DNA from 2 places in the Methylophilus sp. E2MeOHC9 genome. Region 1 is predicted to be linked to the other one. Evidence: predicted binding sites of a transcription regulator. Region 1 holds the regulator's gene; the other holds the start of a gene.
The links. Region 1 encodes FNR, which switches genes on or off when oxygen is low (the NO sensors DNR and NnrR bind a similar motif). Its sites were predicted from a motif close to TTTGATNTANATCAAA; they were not measured.
Positions count from the first base shown of each region.

Region 1 (3,420 bases):
AGGCTTGCCTGATCTGGTCATTCATTTTTCTGATAATAATGTTCAGCAGATCAAAGCGCTTAAACCTTTTGAAAAGCGGAATGTCATTGTTGAGATACAGTTGCCGGACGGAGAAACACGCGCCGGTTCGCACAAGATATTATTTGAGATGACAGATCTTCAAGCCAAAGAAACCATCAAGGAAAAATCTGTCTTTATCGTACCCAGTAATTAATGGGTCACTCAGTAAACAGGCATGAACAAACGGAGTAGAACAGGGTGGCACAAAGCATAATGCACAAAGGAACACAGATGGTGGATCCACAAAAATGGTACCAAAACCCCTATGTCTGGCTTATTATTGGTGGTCCGGCATTGGTGATAGTAGCTTCCTTTATCACGCTATACCTGGCGATTACCCATCCTGACCCACCGATTGACGATTACTACCGCAAAGGCATAGAGATCAATAAAACGCTGGATGCCGAGAGAGATGGCATGGCGCCCGCCGTTGCAGCACGCAACCATGCGCAAACCGGCATGAAACCGGCTGACGACTAAATCCTGCCTTCACTTTAAATCCGATCTTCAGCCCGGATTTTCATTTCAGTATATTGCTAGTTGAATGCGCGCACGTCGAAGCCTTGTGCGCGCAGTTCCTTCGCATAATTTTCTATCACATCATCAGCGGTAGGCACCAAGCAGGCCGCAGCCACCTGCTGGCTAGGCCAGGCAATGCCATAGAGCAAAATACCTGCAATCTTGTCTTGGTATGCCTGCAGCGCTCTGAGATAGCCAGACAGCGCCGGTGTCGTGATCATTTGCTGATCCACCACCCTGCTGACAATGGCTGTTTGTACCCAGGTCGTGCACAGGGCACAGCAGGTTTGCAACCTTTGCAAATGTAACGCCAGCGGCACATGGCTGTCATTGATTGCCAACATCTCCGCATCACTACCTGCATCCAACTTGAACCACACCTCGCCGCCTATCGCTTGCAGGCATGCAACCGCATGTTGTACATGCGCGTGCTGTAATTGGCTGCCATTGGTGATCAGCCTCACTAATACCGGTAGCTGAAGGCGTGTGAGGATATGACTGACTAGCTTTAATGCTTCGGGAAACTGAGGCGAGGTGGTCGGTTCGCCATCACCTGCAAAGGCGATGTCTTTTATCAGGGTTGATAGGGAGTCAAGCCTGTGTGCCGTCGCCTGCTCGCTGATCCAGTGCAAACATTCTTCCAGCTCGGCATGTAGTATCGGCATTGCGATCATGGGTGACGGACCACGTTGCAGGCCTGGCACCTGACAGTAAATGCAATGCCAGTTGCAGCAATGGTTGGGGTGCAGATTGATGCCTATCGAAATACCCTGCGCCCGGCGTGACCAGACCGGGTAGATATATTGCCAAGCTCGTGTCACGGCATAAGCGGCGAGCTCACTGAATAACGCTTGTGCCTGCATGTTCAGCAGCTTGCATTAGCAGGTGCTGGCGTTAAAAATGGCTTTCAGCTTTTCGTGATCGAGGATACGGATATTCTTCTGTTTGACTTCGATAATGCCTTCTTCGCTGAACTTGGAAAAGGTGCGGCTGACGGTTTCCAGTTTCATGCCCAGATAGCTGCCGATTTCTTCACGCGTCATACGCAGAATCAACTCGCTTTTTGAATAACCTCTGGCGTGCAGGCGTTGCAGCAGATTCAGTAAAAAAGCCGCCAGGCGTTCTTCAGCGCGCATATTGGCCAGCAGCATCATGACACCGTTTTCACGCACGATTTCGCGGCTCATGATCTTGTGTACATGACGTTGCAGCATGGGGATCTCACGCGACAGGTCTTCCACATGGTTAAACGGCATCACACAGACTTCCGCGTCTTCCAGCGCAATCGCATTGCAATTGTGTTTGTCACTGACAATGCCATCCAGCCCGATGATCTCACCGGCCATCTGAAAACCGGTCACTTGTTCACGGCCATCTTCAGACACCACACTGGTTTTAAAGAACCCGGTGCGAATCGCGTAGAGCATGGTAAAGGCATCGCCGCTGCTATATAAGTGCGCACCCTGTTTGATTTTTTTACGGGTGGCGACCATGCCATCCAGCTGCTGCATTTCATCTGAGCTCAAGCCTATCGGCAGGCAAAGCTCGCGCAGATTGCAGTTGGAACAAGCGACTTTAAAGCTGGGCTCGCCTTGCTTGAGGTCGGTTTTAGGTTCAATGGGCCTGGGCTCGGCATGCATAGCGGCAATCCTGGACTGGCGTTGAGTATCCGGCAAATTATACGCGTCCTGATGAGATATTTCATGACCCGGTATTGCATGAGTGGCGATTTCATTAAGCATGATGCGAGGTCTCTTCCCTTTATTATGTACTGCCATTATGCAAGCACATGACTGCCATGCATTTGATATGCATCAAGTGGCCGCTGATTACTTTGTGGCAAAGTAGCCTGCAAGTTGGGATGGACCTGGTGACAACGATATATCGCCTGCCATCCATATTGAACAGGAAAAAGTGTGCTGGATACCATGAAATTGATAATCACGCAGGAACATATCGAGCGCTACGATGTTTCGGGGCCGCGCTATACCTCGTACCCAACTGCTGACCGGTTTGTGGAAGCATTTGATGCTGCTGCCTATTGCAAAGCGATTGAGCAGCGCAATATCAGCGGCTGGAAACAGCCATTATCGGTATATGTACACATTCCGTTCTGCGCCTCACTGTGTTTTTACTGCGCCTGCAACAAGATCGTCACCAAGCGCTATGAGCAGGGCGCCATCTATCTAGAGTATCTGCAGCGTGAGCTTAATCTACATACGCAACAGCTTGGGCAGCAGCAGGCGGTGAATCAATTGCATCTGGGCGGCGGTACACCCACCTTCTTCAGTGATGAAGAATTAGCCCGCCTGATGCGAATCCTCAAGCAAGCATTTGTGTTTGACGTCGATGGTGAATATTCAGCGGAAATCGATCCGCGCACGGTAGACCAGGCACGCCTGCAACATCTGCGTGACCTGGGCTTTAACCGGCTTAGTTTCGGGGTGCAGGATTTTGATGCAGACGTGCAGGAAGCCGTACATCGCATACAGACTTACAAACAAGTCGCGTTGCTGATGCGGCAAGCGCGTGAGATGGGGTTCCAGTCACTGAATGCCGACTTAATTTATGGTTTACCCAAGCAGACGCCCGTCACGTTCAGGCAAACCATCTCGCAGATCATTACCCTGCGACCAGATCGCATCGCATTGTATGGCTATGCGCATTTACCTTCGCGTTTTAAACCGCAGCGACGCATTTTGCAGGAAGACCTGCCGAGCGCCGTGGATAAGATCCAGATGCTATCGGAAGCGATTCAGCAATTAATCCAGGCTGGCTATGTTTACATCGGCATGGACCACTTCGCCTTGCCGGAAGACACCCTGGCGATCGCCAAACAGC
Region 1 covers NZ_CP196024.1:1,984,430-1,987,849, forward strand. The annotation lists gene ccoG (cytochrome c oxidase accessory protein CcoG) at 1-214, shown strand, start outside; gene ACSSVF_RS09615 (FixH family protein) at 292-540, shown strand; gene ACSSVF_RS09620 (radical SAM protein) at 597-1,442, opposite strand; gene fnr (fumarate/nitrate reduction transcriptional regulator Fnr) at 1,458-2,321, opposite strand; gene hemN (oxygen-independent coproporphyrinogen III oxidase) at 2,508-3,420, shown strand, end outside.

Region 2 (3,420 bases), 590 kb from region 1:
GTGTTTTTTGCACCTCTGCTTTGTATCGCACTGCTGCATGACCTTAAAGCCAGTGAACATCAGGCGCAAAGACTGCTGTTTTTGCAGAGCCTGACTGCCCGACCAGTACGCTTCTGGTATCAGCGCGTGATTTCCCGTTGGCTATTGATCGCACTGACATTTTCGTTGCCCGTTATCGCATTTACGGCCATGCATCACCTCTCCCTGGCCCCACTGCTGCAAGTGCTGACCATTACGCTGCTCTATACCCTGCTGTGGACAGCGCTATGTGCGGCCTTCAGCCTGCGCCTGCGTGCACTGAATGCCAATCTGAACGCACTCGCTTTAACCAGCCTCTGGTTATTGTCCTGTATCGTGTTACCCAACCTGGCGCAGCTCTGGTTACATCACCGTTACCCGGTGCATGATGGCAGCCAGATCGCCTTGCAACACCGGCAGGCGGTGCATAGTGCCTGGGATTTACCCAAAACCGACACGCTGACACCGTTTTATGCGCTGTATCCACAATGGAAAAATACCCCGCCAGTCACCGACCGCTTCCATTGGAAGTGGTACTACGCTTTTCAACATATGGCCGATGTGAAACTGGCGCCCCAAGTCACCGCACGTGAACAAGCGCTCAGGCAAAGAGACCAGTCTACCGGTTTGCTGGGCTACTTTTTACCGGCAATATCGGTGCAACGCAGCCTGGAAGACATCGCGCATAGCAATGTCTCCGACCTGCTAGCCCATAGACAACGTATCACGGCCTTCCACACATTATTGCGGCATGACGCCTACCCTTATTTGTTTGAGGAAAAACCTTTTACGCCTGAATCCTTTCGTCAGCTGCCCGCGTTTGAAGATGCAAAAGAATAGCCGAAGCATCCGCTTTAACCTACATTCAAACTACGTAAAATCATGAGCCGTTTTTACGTGATCGCCTCAGGGTCATTTTGAAACGGCGGCGTATAGTGGAAGTCATACAAGTACATCACTGAGATGCACTTAATAACCAAAAGGAGATTATCATGTGGACTAAACCAGCTGCTACTGAAATGCGTTTTGGCTTTGAAGTGACGATGTACGTCATGAACAAATAATTCAGCGCTTGTATCACACAAGTTCAAGCTGAATAACGAAAACCCGCCGATGGCGGGTTTTTTATTGCACTTTCTATTGCACGATAGTTATTACACGATAGACAGTGAATCACCCGGAACCTTATGCCAAACAAGCTTACTAAAAAACAATGGCTTGCCAATGCGATATTCGCTAGTACAATTTAGCCAAGGCATTCCATCATCTGTTTATATTCCCGGAGTCATACATGCAAGTAAAAAAGCTCTCTGTTAAACCATTCGTTATTTCCTCTATCATGACTGCCCTGGTCATGGCGACACTGATGGTTGCAACCTATAGTCAATCAGCCTCTGCGCGCAGCATCTTGCCAGAACAAAATGACGCGGCAGCTGCCCGCGATGCGGTTGGCGATTCCATGAGCAAGCTGGAAGACCTCAACAAGCGCATCAAATCCCAAGAGGCGGTGATTGCCAGGGAACAGGAAAGACTACAGCAATACCAATCTGAAAAAGCGCAGACTGAACAAGACCTTGAATCCAGAAAAGCCATATTTGAGCAAAAATCAAAAGTGCTGGATGAAGCCTGGAAAAGCCGCAGTAACTATTAACAACTCAGCCTAGCTTTACCCTTGTGAGTCTTTCACACCCATCCTGATCAAATCATCCATTCACCACCGCCTGACCCAAATCACGTGTGCAAGTTAGTTGATTTGGGTCAATACCTGCTTTACCTGACGCTCCTACAATGCCATCAAGTTCAATGCACTAGATGGAGTGATCACAATGAAAAAAACCGCAATCAGTTTAATGTTGGCAGCTTTGTTACCTGCCATGAATAGCCATGCCGAACAAGGCGATTGGGTGGTGCGACTGCGCGCCACCAATATCAGCCCGAATGAAAGCAGTGACCTCGGCAAGTACGTGAATAAAAACGTGGCGGCTGGTGCCATGTCGAATGGCGCAGAGTTAAAAGTCGACAACAATACCATTCCAGAACTCGATATCAGCTATTACTGGACCAAGAACATTGCGACTGAGTTGATCCTGGCGCTCGGTTCCAAGCATGATGTCAGTGTCTCCAAAGAACCAGGCGCTGTGGTGCCTAACCAGAAACTGGGCAGTATAGATGCCTTGCCGCCAACACTGACCGTGCAATGGCACTTTAACCCTGACCAGACCTTTGACCCGTATGTCGGTGCCGGCATCAACGCGACATTCATGCTGGACCGCAAGCTGGAACTGAGCCAGGGCCCGCTGGCCGGCACGGATATCAAGATCGACAGGAGCAGTTTTGGCCCGGCATTACAGGCGGGCTTTGATATCAATCTGCAAGATGGCTGGCTGTTGAACGCAGACGTGAAATACCTGTGGCTGGATACTGACGTGAAATTGAAAACCGCGGGTGGCTGGACCAAGATCGACTCGCTGGATGTGAATCCATGGGTATTGAGTATCGGCGTCGGCAAACGCTTCTAATCTTAAAGTCTCTTCCCTGGAGTATTAAAGCTCCATTTGGCCTCTGATACTTTGCTGTATCAGAGGTTTTTTTATGCAGCGCGCACTCAACTATTCAAGTTAAATCGCGCGGCAAGACTGGTCAGGTTCAGCTGCTCCAGTAGTTGCTGGCCACGCTCCAGAGCGCTGCGTTTACGCTGGCCGGTGAATTTAGCAATGATCAATTCATTTTTCATGGAATGCTCCCAGCCCACCAGTTCGGTCACGGTCACCTGGTAGCCATGCGCTTCCAGTTCAAGGCAGCGCAGCACATTGGTGACATGGCTGCCAAATTCACGGGTATGAATCGGATGCCGCCAGAGCTCGCCTAACAATGTTTTTGCAAGCGACTCGGCTTTGTGCAAGCGCATGGTCTCAGCCACTTCTGCCTGGCAGCAAGGCACCAGCACCATATATTGCGCCTGTTTTTGCAGGCCAAACTGGATAGCGTCGTCGGTGGCGGTATTACAGGCATGCAATGCGGTGACAATATCCACCTTGGCGGGTAATTGCTGTGATCGCATGGCGTCAGCCACGCTCAACGGCTCAAACTGCATGCGCTCAAACCCGCACTCGCTGGCTAACTGGCGTGACTTTTCTATCAGCTCGGCGCGGTTTTCAATGCCGATCACCTGGCCGCCAGCATGCTGCTTGAGCAATAAATCATACAAAATAAAGCCCAGGTATGACTTACCCGCGCCATGATCCACCAGCACCGGATCAGGCTGCGCACTCATGACCGTCTGCATCAAGGGCTCTATGAAATTGACCAGGTGATACACCTGCTTGAGTTTGCGGCGGCTATCCTGGTTGAGCTTGCCGTCCCGCGTCAGGATATGCAGTGCTTGTAATAATGGAATGGATT
Region 2 covers NZ_CP196024.1:2,573,338-2,576,757, forward strand. The annotation lists gene ACSSVF_RS12405 (DUF3526 domain-containing protein) at 1-858, shown strand, start outside; gene pqqA (pyrroloquinoline quinone precursor peptide PqqA) at 1,011-1,082, shown strand; gene ACSSVF_RS12415 (hypothetical protein) at 1,310-1,669, shown strand; gene ACSSVF_RS12420 (OmpW/AlkL family protein) at 1,845-2,537, shown strand; gene ACSSVF_RS12425 (class I SAM-dependent methyltransferase) at 2,624-3,420, opposite strand, start outside.
Region 2: the regulator FNR is predicted to act here: its motif matches at 1,766-1,781, upstream of ACSSVF_RS12420 (OmpW/AlkL family protein).